Regions from separate parts of the Undibacterium sp. genome, predicted to be linked through region 3. Evidence: predicted binding sites of a transcription regulator. Region 3 holds the regulator's gene; each other region holds the start of a gene.
The links. The regulator sigma-54, encoded in region 3, starts transcription at its own class of promoters, with help from an activator protein. The targets are predictions, from matches to a motif close to TGGCANGNAANCTGCTTT.
Positions count from the first base shown of each region.

Region 1 (3,708 bases), on a different contig from region 3:
GAGGGTGCTGTCTATTCCCTGGTGCAAATCGGCTTCCTGCCAGTCTGTTTCACCGACGTGGGAAAAATCCTTCAAAGACTGCACGATCTCTTTCACGCGTTTGAGCCCATCCATGGATTCGCGCACCAGATCCTGTATGTCTTCCTTTAAAAATTCCAGATCCGCCTTTTCTTTTAACTCATTCATTTTGCTGACCGCAGCTGGTGGGGACTGTTGCTGTATCAAATCTTCATACTGATTAATGACTTCAAATAATTTTTCTACATAGTTTTGCAAACTGCCGATATTTGAATTGATAAAACCTATGGGGTTATTAATTTCGTGCGCAATACCAGCGGCCAGTTGGCCAACCGAAGCCATTTTTTCTGATTGCAATAACTGTTCGTGGGCTTCTTGAAGTTTTTTGATCAAAAGATGTTGTTCTTCACCTTTCTTGAACAGGGCGGCTTCCATCTCCTTGCGTTTGGTGATGTCGGTCAATGAACCCACAACTTCAACAGGATTGCCATCCTTGTCGCGTATCAACCTGAGCATGTCATGCATCCAAACATACTGGCCGCTACGGCTCATGAAGCGATATTCGTAGGCTCTTTCACCCTCGGTAAACAATTTGGCAATGCTGGAGAAAATCTCGGGTACATCACTGGGGTGTATATGCTCAAACCAGAAATTTGGGTCAGCAACCATTTCATCAGGATGGTAGCCAAGTACATGCAAGGCATTGTTACTCACGAAAGTCATTTTGAAATCACCCGTGGGTACACTGCTGTAGATGATTGCGGGAGTATTGTCGATCAGGTATTGCAGTCTGGCATCCGTGGAGATGCCGATGGCTGAAGCAGGCAGAGGAGCAGTGTTGACTGCTGGCACAACACTGAATTCATCAAATTGATTCACCATGACCACCATTAGGAAAAAATCAATAGAAATATTGTTTTTTTTAAATTCCCTTATGACTACATATTAGAGCAACAAGTATATAAAGTGCTATTTTTTTCAAAAAGGCTTTATATGTTTTAGCTCTGCATATGGCGAATAGTCTGAAAATTGCGCATTTTTTGCTAAAGATTCATAAATTAAACCCAATAAAACATCGGCTTAGGTGATATCCAAGAAAATTATTTTTTTTGATAAATTGTTGCTTTTTGATATGTTTTGAAATCGGACCTTGTTTTTTATTCAGACGGCAAGCAAAGCCATGCAGCAGGTGATGATTTGATTTTTCGCACAATTTAAGCGCGAAGATGCACTGAAAAGTGGAGTTGGTATATTTATAGGATCGTTTTGCATCATTTTTGTCAATTTTTCCTGATGTGTTTGTCTGTTGCATGCACTGGAATAGTTGGTAAATTTATCTCATTGAAGTCATTGACGATGTTGCGTGCATCTATCCACACCAAAATTGCAACTATTTAGTTAGTGAAATTGAGGATTCTTTTTTTGTTTTTTACAGTTGGCACGTTATCTGCTATCTGCCTTGGTGGAAGTTCGGTTTTTCAGTTCAATGACCTCACCACTATCAGGAGAAAACATGTCACGTCGTACTGTTTTGAAAGCAACTGCTGTCGCCGCAATGACTTTGGCCGCTTCTGGCTGGCTTACGCAGGCACAGGCCGCCGATACCATCAAGGTCGGCATTCTGCATTCCCTGTCTGGCACTATGGCAATCTCGGAGACATCGCTCAAAGATGTGGCCTTGATGACGATAGATGAAATCAATTCCAAGGGCGGTGTCATGGGCAAAAAACTGGAAGCGGTGATCGTTGATCCGGCCTCCAACTGGCCGCTTTTTGCAGAGAAAGCCCGCCAACTGGTATCTCAAGACAAAGTATCCGTCGTGTTTGGTTGCTGGACATCGGTATCGCGCAAATCCGTATTGCCAGTCTTCAAGGAACTCAATAGCCTGCTGTTCTACCCGGTACAGTATGAAGGTGAAGAGTTGGAGAAAAACGTTTTCTACACAGGCGCTGCGCCTAACCAGCAAGCTATCCCAGCCACTGAATACCTGATGTCGAAAGAGGGGGGCGGTGCCAAGCGCTTTGTCTTGCTGGGAACTGACTATGTGTATCCACGTACCACCAATAAAATCCTGCGCGCCTTCTTGCATAGCAAGGGTGTCAAGGATACGGACATTGATGAAGTGTATACCCCATTTGGCCACTCCGATTACCAGACCATCGTTGCCAATATAAAGAAATTTGCCGCGGGCGGCAAAACAGCGGTCATCTCCACTATCAATGGCGATTCCAACGTCCCGTTCTATAAAGAGCTCGGCAATGCTGGCTTGAAGGCAACGGATGTGCCTGTCGTTGCATTCTCTGTCGGTGAAGAAGAATTGCGCGGTGTCGATACTAAACCGCTGGTCGGCCATCTGGCTGCATGGAATTACTTCCAGTCTGTAAAAAATCCGGTGAATACTGAATTCATCAAAAAATGGAAAGATTATGCAGCCGCCAAAAAACTGCCTAATGCCGCAACAGTTGTGACTAACGATCCAATGGAAGCGACTTATGTAGGTATGTATATGTGGAAGCAGGCCGTTGAAAAAGCCAAATCCACAGATACTGACAAAGTCATTGCCGCCATGGGCGGGCAGACTTTCAAGTCACCATCCGGTTTTGAATTGACGATGGATAAAACCAATCACCACTTGCACAAGCCAGTCATGATTGGTGAGATCAAGGCTGACGGTCAGTTTAGCGTAGTCTACAAAACCAAGACACCTATCCGTGCGCAACCTTGGAGCCCTTACATCCCTGGCAATGAAGGCAAGCAGAAGCTGTAATTCAAGAAGTTATATTTAAGCAGTGATGCAGACACTCAGGACTTCTATGACGACGTCCTGAGTGCTGTTCCGGATTTCCCATTCCTGACCTGGTTGCCTATGATATTTCGTAAAATTTGCGTGAGCATAGTCTTGTTCGTGTTCAGCCTGACAGCGCAAGCGGCTATCGATGGCAAGCTCTTGCAGGCTTTGGCGGGTGATGATCCTGATGCGCGTATTACCGCCGTCAACTCCATCGCGGCCCAGGGTAATGAAGAGGCGGTGGAAGTATTGACTGCACTGAAAAATGAAACTTTGTTTGCCAAGGATGTTGCTGTCTATCTTGTCGATGGTGAGCAGGCCAGGGACCTCAGCACTGGAAAAATGCAAAAGCTGCCGGACGATGCAGAAGCAATCACCATCAATAACCGCCTGCGTGCCGCACTGGATAGTGCACTGTCAGGCCTGAGATTATTTTCACCGGACAAGAATACTCGTCTCATCGCAGCAACTGCGCTCGAAAAAGAAGCAACGCCAGAGCAATTGCCCTTGCTGAACAGAGCCTATCTGAAAGAAAACGACAGCGAAATCAAATCCCGTCTGCAAATGCTGATTGCCACCGCCAATTTGCAAGCCAGTGACCCGGTAGTGCGCAAGGCCGCAGTCAAGGCTTTGCTGGATAGTCCCAACCCCAATTTAAAACCTGTGCTGCAAAAAATGCTGGCACAAAATCCTGATGGTAGTTACAACGAAGCTGATGCCAGCATACGTTTGGAGGCAGCCAATACTCTGAATGCCATCGATGGGCGTCTGGCGCGCATGGAATTTGTCGGCAATCTGTTTTACGGAGTATCGCTGGGCAGTGTGCTGTTGCTGGCTGCACTGGGTCTGGCAATCACCTTTGGCCTGATGGGTATTATCAATATGGCGCATGGCGAATTGCT
Region 1 covers NZ_JAUXQE010000021.1:415,530-419,237, reverse strand. The annotation lists gene Q8K39_RS11450 (ATP-binding protein) at 1-900, opposite strand, end outside; gene urtA (urea ABC transporter substrate-binding protein) at 1,532-2,785, shown strand; gene urtB (urea ABC transporter permease subunit UrtB) at 2,885-3,708, shown strand, end outside.
Region 1: the regulator sigma-54 is predicted to act here: its motif matches at 1,455-1,472, upstream of urtA (urea ABC transporter substrate-binding protein).

Region 2 (3,708 bases), on a different contig from region 3:
GATGCTGTGCATGCCTTGCATGCTGACAAATGCCTGGCTCATGGCGTCAGACACGATTTTGTTGATGTTTTTTGAGTCGGGTATGTCTGCCAGTGCCAGCATTGGTGGCATAGATGACATTGAGGGCATCGGTGGCATGGGCGGCAGCGGTGGTACTGCAGGCACTTGTATGATTTCCACGTGGCGACGCACAGGTTTTTCTTCGGCTGGGTTTGCAGTGGCACCGTCTGTATTATTGGCATGTGCCATTGCCCAGGCAGAGCTTAACAATATGAAGAGTGGGAGTTTGGTTTTCATGATGCGTCCTTTTCTGTGTGTCATTTTTGTCTTTCTATGCTGCTTTGTTATTGAGTAGCTTATTGCTTATTTCAGGAGTCGCATGGCTAATGGCTCACCATCGGCAGCGACCAGCATTTGCGCCTGCACCATGTCGCCGGCTATTTCTGGAGATACTGGCATGCCCAGGCTGGCGAGCCAGGCTGCCGGGACTTCTGCTTCCAGCATGCTTGGTGTTTCGTTATTCAGGCGCTCCAGCGGCACCAGAGCGACGAAAGGAGGAAGCTCTGTAGTCGAAACAGTGGTACTGTCCGGCGTCAATTGACGCTGCGATACTGGAAACATGACCGTCAGCATGACTAGGCCAAAGCTGCCACTCAGCGTCAGCAAACCTGCCAGCCACGGGCGCAGGCGTTTGCTGCGTGCCTGCTTTTTATCCTTGGCCTGTTGTTTGGCAAAAGCTTGCAATAAAGTCTGCTCTATAGCCATTGGCGTATTCAGCTCCTGCAAATCTTTGCGCAAAAGACTGAACTGCTGATCCAGCAAGGCATCTCCATTGCTGGCGTCCTGTGGGGTATTCATAAGGTCTTTCATCTTTGTGTTCCGGTTTTTGCCGCTACGTTGGGTCGCCAGCCCAGTCTTTCGCTGTATTGCAGTATCGCTGCCCGCGCCCGTGACAGCCGTGAGCGAACTGTTCCTATATCTATGTCGCAAATCACGGCTATCTCTGCGTACGACAGTTCCTGCAATTCATACAAAATAATCACGTCACGATAATGAGGGCGTAGTACCGCTACTGCATGCCGCACATGTTCAGTCAGTTGCTGATGGAAGATGGCGTCCGCTGGTTCTGTTGTTTCACTCATCAAGACTTCTTCTCCATCTTCTTCGCTATATCCTGGCAAAAATTGGTGGCGGCGTTCTGCCCGGTCCTGTTTCAACAATAAATTCCTGGCCACACCGAACAAAAAATTCTGCAAACTGCCCAGGCCTGCGTCATAGCGATAGGACTTGCTCAGCAAACCCATGAAAACATCCTGCACCACGTCGGCAGCCAGCGCACTCTGACCGCAACGCATCAGGGCATAACGATAGATGGGCCCTTGGTGGCGCTGGTACAGACGTTGAAATGCGGCAACATCACCGTCGCGCATTTGTGTCAGCAAGCTGGAATCTGTCTCTTGGTTATCCACGTTTATTTGTTGGTTGTTTTAAGGTATTACTCTCAGGGGCACTAAAAGTTCCAACTATTTTCTACCTAACCGCATTTGTATGAAATGCACCAACTTGGTGAGTATCTGCCTTTATTTGGTGCGCATCTTTGCAATCCAGGCTGTTTGCCCTTGGTTCAAAACTTGCTGTGTTGCTTTTTATAATGTTTTTAGAGGGATGGTCTGTCACCAATGTTGACTTGCTTGTTATTTTGGAAATGGCGATAAATAATAAGTTTGGTGATAGCACAGACAATAAGTGAAAGAAGATATGGATCTGACACCCAGAGAAAAAGATAAGTTGCTGATATTTACCGCCGCCCTGTTGGCAGAGAGACGCAAGGCGCGCGGCCTGAAGCTGAATTACCCGGAAGCAGTTGCCCTGATCACCGCTGCCATCATGGAGGGCGCACGTGATGGCAGGACGGTGGCAGAGCTGATGTCGGAAGGCACGCAAATTCTCAGCCGTGCCGATGTCATGGAAGGCGTGCCGGAAATGATTCCTGATATCCAGGTCGAAGCGACATTCCCAGATGGCAGCAAGCTGGTCACCGTTCATCACCCCATTCCTTAGGAGAAAATCATGATACCAGGCGAAACCCTGATAGAGGATGGGGACATAGAATTGAATGTCGGTCGTGCCGTCGTCAGCATTACTGTGGCCAATAGCGGTGACAGGCCGATACAGGTGGGCTCACATTTTCATTTTTACGAAACCAATCCTGCCCTGCAATTTGAGCGCCAGCTTGCTTATGGCATGCGTCTCAATATTGCCGCTGGCACTGCCATACGCTTTGAACCGGGGCAGCAACGCAGCATAGAGCTGGTGGCCCTGGCGGGTGATAGGAAAGTCTATGGTTTCAGCGGTAAAGTCATGGGGGCGCTATGAAAATTTCACGTCATGCCTATGCTGAAATGTTCGGGCCAACTACGGGTGACCGCATCCGTCTGGCAGATACCAATCTATTCATAGAAATCGAGAAAGACTTTGCCATCTATGGCGAAGAAGTGAAATTTGGCGGCGGCAAGGTGATACGCGATGGCATGGGCCAGTCACAAAGATCACATGCTGAAGTCATGGATACTGTCATCACCAATGCCGTCATTATTGATCACTGGGGCATCGTCAAGGCTGACATTGGGATTAAAAATGGCTTGATTGCCTGTATAGGCAAGGCTGGTAATCCTGACATACAGTCGGGCGTTGATATGGCAATTGGTGGTGCGACCGAGATCATCGCCGGTGAAGGCAAGATCGTGACCGCTGGTGGCATCGACTCACACATCCATTTCATCTGTCCGCAGCAGATAGAAGAAGCGTTGATGAGCGGCGTCACCACCATGTTGGGTGGCGGTACTGGCCCGGCCACCGGGACGGCAGCAACGACTTGTACGCCTGGCCCATGGCATTTGCATTCCATGCTAATGGCGGCAGATGCATTCCCCATGAACCTGGGCTTTATGGGCAAGGGCAATGTCAGCCTGCCGTTGCCACTGGAAGAACAGGTCAGGGCTGGTGCCATCGGCCTGAAGCTGCATGAAGACTGGGGTACGACGCCGCAAGCCATCGACAACTGCCTGACCGTGGCAGACCAGATGGATGTGCAAGTTGCTATCCATAGCGATACGTTGAATGAAGGTGGCTTTTTGGAGCACACTCTGGCCGCATTCAAGGACAGGACTATCCACACCTTCCATACCGAAGGAGCGGGCGGTGGTCATGCGCCGGATATTATTGCGGCAGTGGGCGAGGCGAACGTACTGCCGTCCTCCACCAATCCTACCCGGCCTTACACTGTCAATACCCTGGATGAGCATCTCGACATGCTCATGGTCTGCCACCATCTAGACCCGGCTATTGCAGAAGACATTGCCTTTGCCGAATCACGCATACGGCGCGAAACCATCGCTGCTGAAGATATTTTGCATGATATTGGCGCCATCTCTATGATGTCTTCCGATTCTCAGGCCATGGGTCGTGTAGGTGAAGTCATCATGCGTACCTGGCAAACGGCAGACAAGATGAAGCAACAGCGTGGCTCGCTGGCAGAAGACAATGCGCGTAACGACAACTTTCGCGTCAAACGCTATATCGCCAAATATACGATCAACCCGGCGCTGACCCATGGCATTGCCCATGCAGTAGGCTCACTGGAAGTGGGCAAGATTGCTGACATCGTTTTATGGAAGCCAGCGTTCTTTGGCGTGAAACCATCGATGA
Region 2 covers NZ_JAUXQE010000021.1:401,182-404,889, reverse strand. The annotation lists gene Q8K39_RS11390 (hypothetical protein) at 1-297, opposite strand, end outside; gene Q8K39_RS11385 (hypothetical protein) at 364-858, opposite strand; gene Q8K39_RS11380 (RNA polymerase sigma factor) at 867-1,469, opposite strand; gene Q8K39_RS11375 (urease subunit gamma) at 1,759-2,061, shown strand; gene Q8K39_RS11370 (urease subunit beta) at 2,071-2,376, shown strand; gene ureC (urease subunit alpha) at 2,373-3,708, shown strand, end outside.
Region 2: the regulator sigma-54 is predicted to act here: its motif matches at 1,621-1,638, upstream of Q8K39_RS11375 (urease subunit gamma).

Region 3 (3,708 bases):
TCCCATTTTTTGTACTGCACAAACGGGCACCCCGAAGGGGCGGCTACGCCTGGGTCGCCTTTCTTTGAATACGTTCTTTGGCGACGCAAAGAAAGTATTTCGGCTGCCGGGCCGAGACCCGGCTTGTATCCATGAAGTGTAATTGTTTTAATCAAAGTATGGCATGCCTTAAACGCCACTGGATTCCAGCCAAAAGCATGCTGGAATGACGGTTAATGCGTGCACGGATTGTCACAGAGCAATCGATTGGAATAATTAAAAGATATTATTTATTTCAAACCACTCACCCAACAAAAAGGACGCCTTCTAGCGTCCTTGTTTTGGATGTCCGCAACCCTGTTCGGGTAAGGACTGGGGTCTTATGAAGCCGATGCCGGATCAGGTATGTGCTTGATAGCGTCGTGCTGATGGTCCTGGATCTTGTCTTTATGCTTGATGACCTGGCGATCCAGTTTGTCTACCAGTGCATCAATTGCTGCATACAGATCATGCGCCAAACTTTCAACATGGATATCTTTACCGCTGATATGCAGGTTAATGTCGGCTTTGTGTCGTTTATCCTTTTCCCGGAGCTTGTCCACCGTCAGGATGACGGCGATATCAATGACCTGGTCGAAATGCCGCCTGATACGTTCTAGTTTGGTATGTACATATTCACGAATTGCAGGAGTTACTTCGACGTGGTGTCCACTGATGGTGAGATTCATACTGTGCTCCTATAGTGATGTTACTTGCTGTAACGATACGCTCTTGGCCTTTATTTGCTTTGAGCTAAATCATATATAGCAATTCAAACCGTGATTACAAGGACTACTTACAAAGATTTACGCAAACTCACTGGGGGGATTTTGAGGGCTTCACGGTATTTGGCAACTGTCCGTCGGGCAATTACCATGCCCTGTTCACCCAGCATGTCTGCAATTTTGCTATCAGAGAGTGGGCTTTTCTGGTCTTCTGCTCCTATCAGCTGCTTGATGAGTGCACGTATCGCGGTGGAAGATGCTTCACCCCCTGTTTCCGTCGCGACATGGCTGCCGAAAAAATACTTCAACTCAAACATGCCATGTGGGGTCAACATGTATTTTTGAGTTGTTACACGTGAGATAGTGCTCTCGTGTAATCCTAGTGTATCAGCAATTTCGCGCAAAACAAGGGGGCGCATGGCAACAGCACCGTGGGTGAAAAAATTGCGTTGTCTTTCAACTATCGCTTGTGCAACGCGCAAAATAGTGTCGAAACGTTGCCGCATATTCTTTATCAGCCAGCGTGCTTCCTGCAATTGTGTGCCCAGCCCAGCCTCACCGCGGTTTTGCTTCATGATATTGGCATACATGCTGCTGACCCGCAGCCTGGGCATCACGTCCTGATTCAGCATGACTTGCCAGCCATTGTCCGATTTTCTGACGATCACATCTGGCACCACATAATCTGATTCATCAACCGCAAAGGCAATGCCTGGCCGGGGCTGGCAAAGCCTGATGACGGTTTGTGCATCGCGCAAATCTTCATCGTCGCAATCAAGAATTTTCTTGAGTTTGGTGAAATCTCTTTGTGCAAATAAACTCAGTTGTGTTTCAACAATTTGCAATGCCAGCCTGCGTGTGACAAAAGCCACTTTGGGCATACGCCTGATTTGCAGGGCCAGGCATTCAGATGGGCTGCGTGCGCCGACACCTGCCGGGTCAAAGCTTTGCAGCATGTTCAGGGCAAAACCAAGTTCTTCTGGCTCGACGGCAAGTTCCAGTGGCAGACTTGCATGTATTTCGTCCAGGGTTTCGGTCAGGTAGCCATTGCTGTCCAGCGCATCGATCATCAATTCGACCAGAGCGCGGTCACGCGGTTCGCGCAAGTTCAGGCGCATTTGCTCCAGCAAATGTTCACGCAGAGTGATGTGGGCGGCACCCAGTTGCGGGCGCCCATCTTCATCATCACCAGACTTGCTGCCATGCTGCACGTCATCAAAGCCCCAGTCTTCTTCGCTGGAGGTAGTGCTGTCGTTGCTGATGACGGTTTCGGCATCAGCCGCCGCAGGTTCGGCGGATTTATCGGTTTCTTCTCTTTGTGTTGGTGCTTCCATGCCAGCATCGGCAGAAGTGCTGCTGGTATTGATGGCACCGTCAGCCAGCAGGCGCACGGCATGATCGAGGGGATCGTCCACGCGTTCCAGCATTGGGTTATCGGTCAGCAGCGTCTCCAGCTCCTGATGCAATTCCAAAGTGGATAACTGCAATAATCGTATTGATTGCTGCAATTGCGGCGTTAAGGCCAGATGTTGTGAGGTACGTAGTTGCAGGCTTTGTTTCATGATGATTCCCGTCACATCCGGAAGTGTTCTCCGAGATAAACGCGACGTACAGATTCATTTTGGATAATGTCGTCAGGCTTGCCGCTGGCAAGTACCGCGCCTTGATTTATGATATAGGCGTGATCACAAATGCCCAGTGTTTCGCGCACATTATGATCGGTAATCAGTACACCTATGCCTCGCTCCTTGAGAAAGCGCACTATACGTTGAATCTCTATGACGGCGATAGGGTCAACACCGGCAAAAGGTTCATCCAGCAAGACAAAGCGTGGATTAGTGGCCAGTGCGCGGGCAATTTCCACACGGCGGCGTTCACCACCCGAGAGAGATAATGCCTGGCTTTCGCGTATTTTTTCAATTTGCAAATCGGCCAGCAGGGCATCCAGTCTTTCTTCTATTTTTTTGGTGCCAAGAAATTTCCCGTCGCTGTCTTTTTGCAATTCCAGTACGGCGCGGATATTGTCTTCGACAGTCAGCTTGCGGAATACCGAAGCCTCCTGTGGCAAATAAGATAAGCCAAGTACGGCACGCTCATGGATGGGCAATTGAGAGATATTCACATCATCAATCGTGATGTCACCCGCATCTGAAGGTACCAAGCCTACGATCATGTAGAAGGAGGTGGTTTTGCCGGCACCATTCGGACCCAGCAAACCAACTACTTCGCCGCTTTTCAAGAGCAGGGATACATCGCGCACCACCTGGCGTGCACCATAACGTTTTTGCAATCCCTTGACGAGCAAGGTACTGGACTTTGCTGTCATCTTAATTAGCCTGCTTTTCTGGTTTTGGTTGCAGGATGATTTTCAAACTGCCCGAGCCATCCACATGCTGGCCACTGGTCGAGTTGGTGCCGATGAAAAAGTCATTCTTGCTATCATAAGACAAGTATTCACCCTCTTGTTCCTGGGTGACTTTTTTGCCTTCCAGATAGCGCACCTTGGCCTTGGAAATGAATTTGACGATTTCTGTACTCTGGTTGTATTCCGCGCGGTCTGCCTCGCCATCCACCCACAGGTCAGGGCCGCCGTCGCGTTTCTGGCGGAAACTGACTTTGCGGTTGCTGCCACCAGTCAGGACGACGAACTGGTCACCATTCGGGGCTTCTGTGACAACGGCGTTCTCGGCTTTGACTACCAGCGTGCCACGCATCAGGGAAACGCCCTTGGACAATCTGCGCACGCTGGTTTTGCCATCACTCTCGCCATAACCGGCTTCGATGATAGTTTCCTTGTTGCTGTCGGCTTTTTCTGCATGGGCAGAGGCGCAAGCCAGGCCAAGAAGCGCGAGGCTGGCAAAGCGTACGAGAGAGAATGGAGTATTTTTCATATGCATGATTGCTTTCTGAATTATTTGAGTGTGCTTGCCGGAGCAGTTTCACGCTTTTTAAGCTGTATGCGGAC
Region 3 covers NZ_JAUXQE010000018.1:21,956-25,663, reverse strand. The annotation lists gene hpf (ribosome hibernation-promoting factor, HPF/YfiA family) at 360-707, opposite strand; gene Q8K39_RS08720 (RNA polymerase factor sigma-54) at 815-2,305, opposite strand; gene lptB (LPS export ABC transporter ATP-binding protein) at 2,317-3,069, opposite strand; gene lptA (lipopolysaccharide transport periplasmic protein LptA) at 3,071-3,634, opposite strand; gene lptC (LPS export ABC transporter periplasmic protein LptC) at 3,655-3,708, opposite strand, start outside.

Region 4 (3,708 bases), on a different contig from region 3:
CGCCCTGGCCCTGTTCCGTGGCCGTCGCGAAGAAATGCTGACCGTGACCCTGCGTCTGGACAGCGAAGAAGAAAAACCAAAATGGGATGCGCCACTCAACCCATGCGAAAGCCGCATCGCTGCCCGCTTTGGCGTGAGCCAAAAAGACCGCCCTGCCGACAAATGGCTGGTGGATACTGTACGCTGGGCCTGGCGCGTGAAAGTCTTCATGCATCTGGATACAGAATTGATGGGCAAGCTGCGCGAAACAGCAGAAATCGAAGCCATCAATGTATTTGCCCGCAACCTGAAAGCCCTGTTGCTGGCAGCACCTGCCGGCCCACGCGCCACAATGGGTCTTGATCCTGGCCTGCGTACCGGTGTCAAGGTAGCGATCGTAGATGCGACCGGCAAGGTGGTTGAATATGCGACGATCTACCCGCATCAGCCACGCAATGACTGGGATGGTTCGCTGCATGTCCTGGCGCAACTGGCGGCCAAGCATAATGTCTCGCTGATCTCCATCGGTAATGGTACAGCTTCGCGTGAAACCGACAAGCTGGCAGGCGATTTGATCAAGCTCAAGCCTGAACTCAAGCTGACCAAGATCGTGGTCTCTGAAGCAGGGGCGTCAGTGTATTCTGCCTCTGAATTTGCTTCCAAAGAATTGCCTGACCTGGATGTCTCTATCCGTGGTGCGGTATCGATTGCACGTCGCCTGCAAGATCCATTGGCAGAACTGGTGAAGATTGATCCTAAATCCATAGGCGTCGGTCAATACCAGCATGATGTCAGCCAGTCACAACTGGCACGTTCACTCGATGCAGTCGTCGAGGATTGTGTGAATGCGGTGGGTGTCGATGTGAATACTGCCTCTGCCCCCTTGCTGGCACGTGTCTCTGGTTTGTCATCGAGCGTGGCGCAAAGCATCGTCAATTTCCGCGATGCCAAGGGCATGTTCAGTTCACGCTCTGACCTGCGCGCAGTACCTCGCCTGGGTGATAAGACCTTCGAACAGGCAGCCGGTTTCTTGCGCATCATGAACGGCAGCAACCCGCTGGATGCGTCTGCAGTCCACCCTGAATCGTATCCGCTGGTAGAAAAAATCCTGGCTGATATCAAGAAGGATATAAAAGGTGTAATCGGCGACGCTGGCTTGCTGAAGTCCTTGAACCCAGCCAAATATGCCGATGAAAAATTCGGCGTACCTACCATCACCGACATCATCGGCGAACTGGAAAAACCAGGCCGTGACCCACGCCCAGAATTCACCACAGCCACCTTCAAGGACGGCGTTGAAGAAATCAAGGACTTGCGCCCTGACATGATTTTGGAAGGCGTAGTCACCAACGTCGCCGCCTTTGGCGCTTTCGTTGATATCGGCGTACATCAGGATGGTCTGGTACATATCTCTGCCTTGTCCAACACCTTCGTCAAAGACCCGCATACCGTGGTCAAGGCTGGTCAGGTCGTCAAAGTGAAAGTGCTGGAAGTCGATGTCAAACGCCAGCGTATCGCCCTGACCATGCGCCTGACAGATGCAGCACCTGTAGCAGGCAGCAAACCTGAACAACGTGGTGACCGCAACGATGCCAAACGCCTCAATCAACATCGCTCACAAGCTCAGGCACCAGCACCTGCTGGTAATGCCATGGCTGCGGCGTTTGCGAAATTGCGTGGCTAAGTAAAAAGTAAGCAATAAGCCTAGTGATCAGACTGTCCCAAATTGTGACAGTCTGACCAATGTTGCGAAATAATGTGACACCCGGATTGTTGACATCCTCCCTGTCAGCCAATCCACCACCAGCAGCATTAGTCCCCCCTGCGCCTCCCCCTCTCTAGCCAGCATCCACTGTATTTTCCCGTCAGGAAAAAATTTTCAACATGGCACGCCGTTTGCGTTGTTATCCCTGTGTTGCATCACATGCACACCATCTAATAAACAACGGAGACCACCATCATGAACATGGCAGACATCAGCAAACTCGGTATCAGCAATCCTTTCGCCAAACGCTACGACAATTTCATAGGCGGCAAATTTGTGGCCCCGGTCAAAGGTGAATATTTCGAAAACATCAGCCCCGTCATCGGCCAGGCATTTTGCGAAGTGGCACGTTCAACCGCAGAAGACGTGGAACTGGCTCTGGATGCAGCCCATGCAGCCAAGAAAGCCTGGGGGAAAACCTCACTGGCTGAACGTTCGAACATCCTGAATAAAATTGCTGACCGCATGGAAGCCAATCTGAGCCTGCTGGCCACCGCAGAGACCATAGACAATGGCAAACCCATACGCGAGACCATGGCGGCGGATATTCCTCTTGCCATCGATCACTTCCGTTATTTTGCTGGTTGCATACGGGCGCAGGAAGGTTCAGTCGCACAAATTGATGACCAGACTTATGCATATCATTTCCATGAACCGCTGGGCGTGGTTGGCCAGATTATTCCATGGAACTTCCCTATCCTGATGGCTGTGTGGAAGATGGCACCAGCACTGGCCGCGGGCAATTGCATCGTCCTGAAACCAGCTGAGCAAACCCCTGCATCCATCATGGTCTTGATTGATCTTATCAAGGACCTGTTGCCACCTGGTGTCTTGAATATCGTCAATGGCTTTGGTCTGGAAGCAGGCAAGCCACTGGCATCCAGCAAGCGCATCGCCAAGATTGCCTTCACGGGCGAAACTGGTACTGGCCGCCTGATCATGCAATATGCTTCGCAAAACATCATCCCTGTCACGCTGGAACTAGGTGGCAAATCACCGAATATTTTCTTTGCCGATGTGTTGGAGCAAGACGATGCCTTCTTCGACAAATGCCTGGAAGGTTTTGCCATGTTTGCCCTGAATCAGGGTGAAGTCTGCACCTGCCCTTCACGCGTGCTGATACAGGAATCCATCTACGACCAGTTCATGGCCAGGGCCATCAAGCGCGTAGCCGCCATCAAGCAGGGCAACCCGCTCGACAGCACCACCATGATAGGTGCGCAGGCATCGCAGGAACAACTGGAAAAAATCCTGTCCTATCTGGACATAGGCAAACAGGAAGGCGCGCAACTCTTGATAGGTGGAGAAAGAAATGTGCTGGATGGCGATCTGGCCAAGGGCTATTACGTCAAGCCAACCATCTTCCAGGGTCACAATAAAATGCGCATCTTCCAGGAAGAAATCTTTGGCCCAGTTGTTTCTGTCACCACCTTCAAGGATGAAGAAGAAGCGATCTCTATCGCCAACGATACCCTGTATGGCCTGGGTGCTGGCTTGTGGACACGCGACGGCTCCCGCGCCTTCCGCGTTGGCCGTGCCATCGAAGCTGGCCGCGTATGGACCAATTGCTACCACCTCTACCCAGCGCATGCTGCATTTGGTGGTTATAAACAATCTGGCATAGGACGCGAGAATCACAAGATGATGCTGGATCATTATCAACAGACTAAAAACCTGCTGGTGAGCTATAACCCGAATGCGATGGGGTTCTTTTGATTGACATTTAAGACCACTCAACACAGAGGCACAGAGACACAGAGAAAGGCAAGAGAAAACCTGTAATGATGATTTTTAGACTTGTCTCTGTGTCTCTACTTTTATAGAGACACAGAGTTAGAATACAATAATTTTTTTGGCCTTCTCTTGCTATTCTCTGTGTCTCTGTGCCTCTGTGTTGAGCTTTTTGGTCTTTACGTAAAACAACCGAAAAAAAATGACCACTACCCCCGCCCGCGTCACCGCCA
Region 4 covers NZ_JAUXQE010000037.1:26,150-29,857, forward strand. The annotation lists gene Q8K39_RS19680 (Tex family protein) at 1-1,663, shown strand, start outside; gene adh (aldehyde dehydrogenase) at 1,940-3,460, shown strand; gene Q8K39_RS19690 (DUF779 domain-containing protein) at 3,678-3,708, shown strand, end outside.
Region 4: the regulator sigma-54 is predicted to act here: its motif matches at 1,865-1,882, upstream of adh (aldehyde dehydrogenase).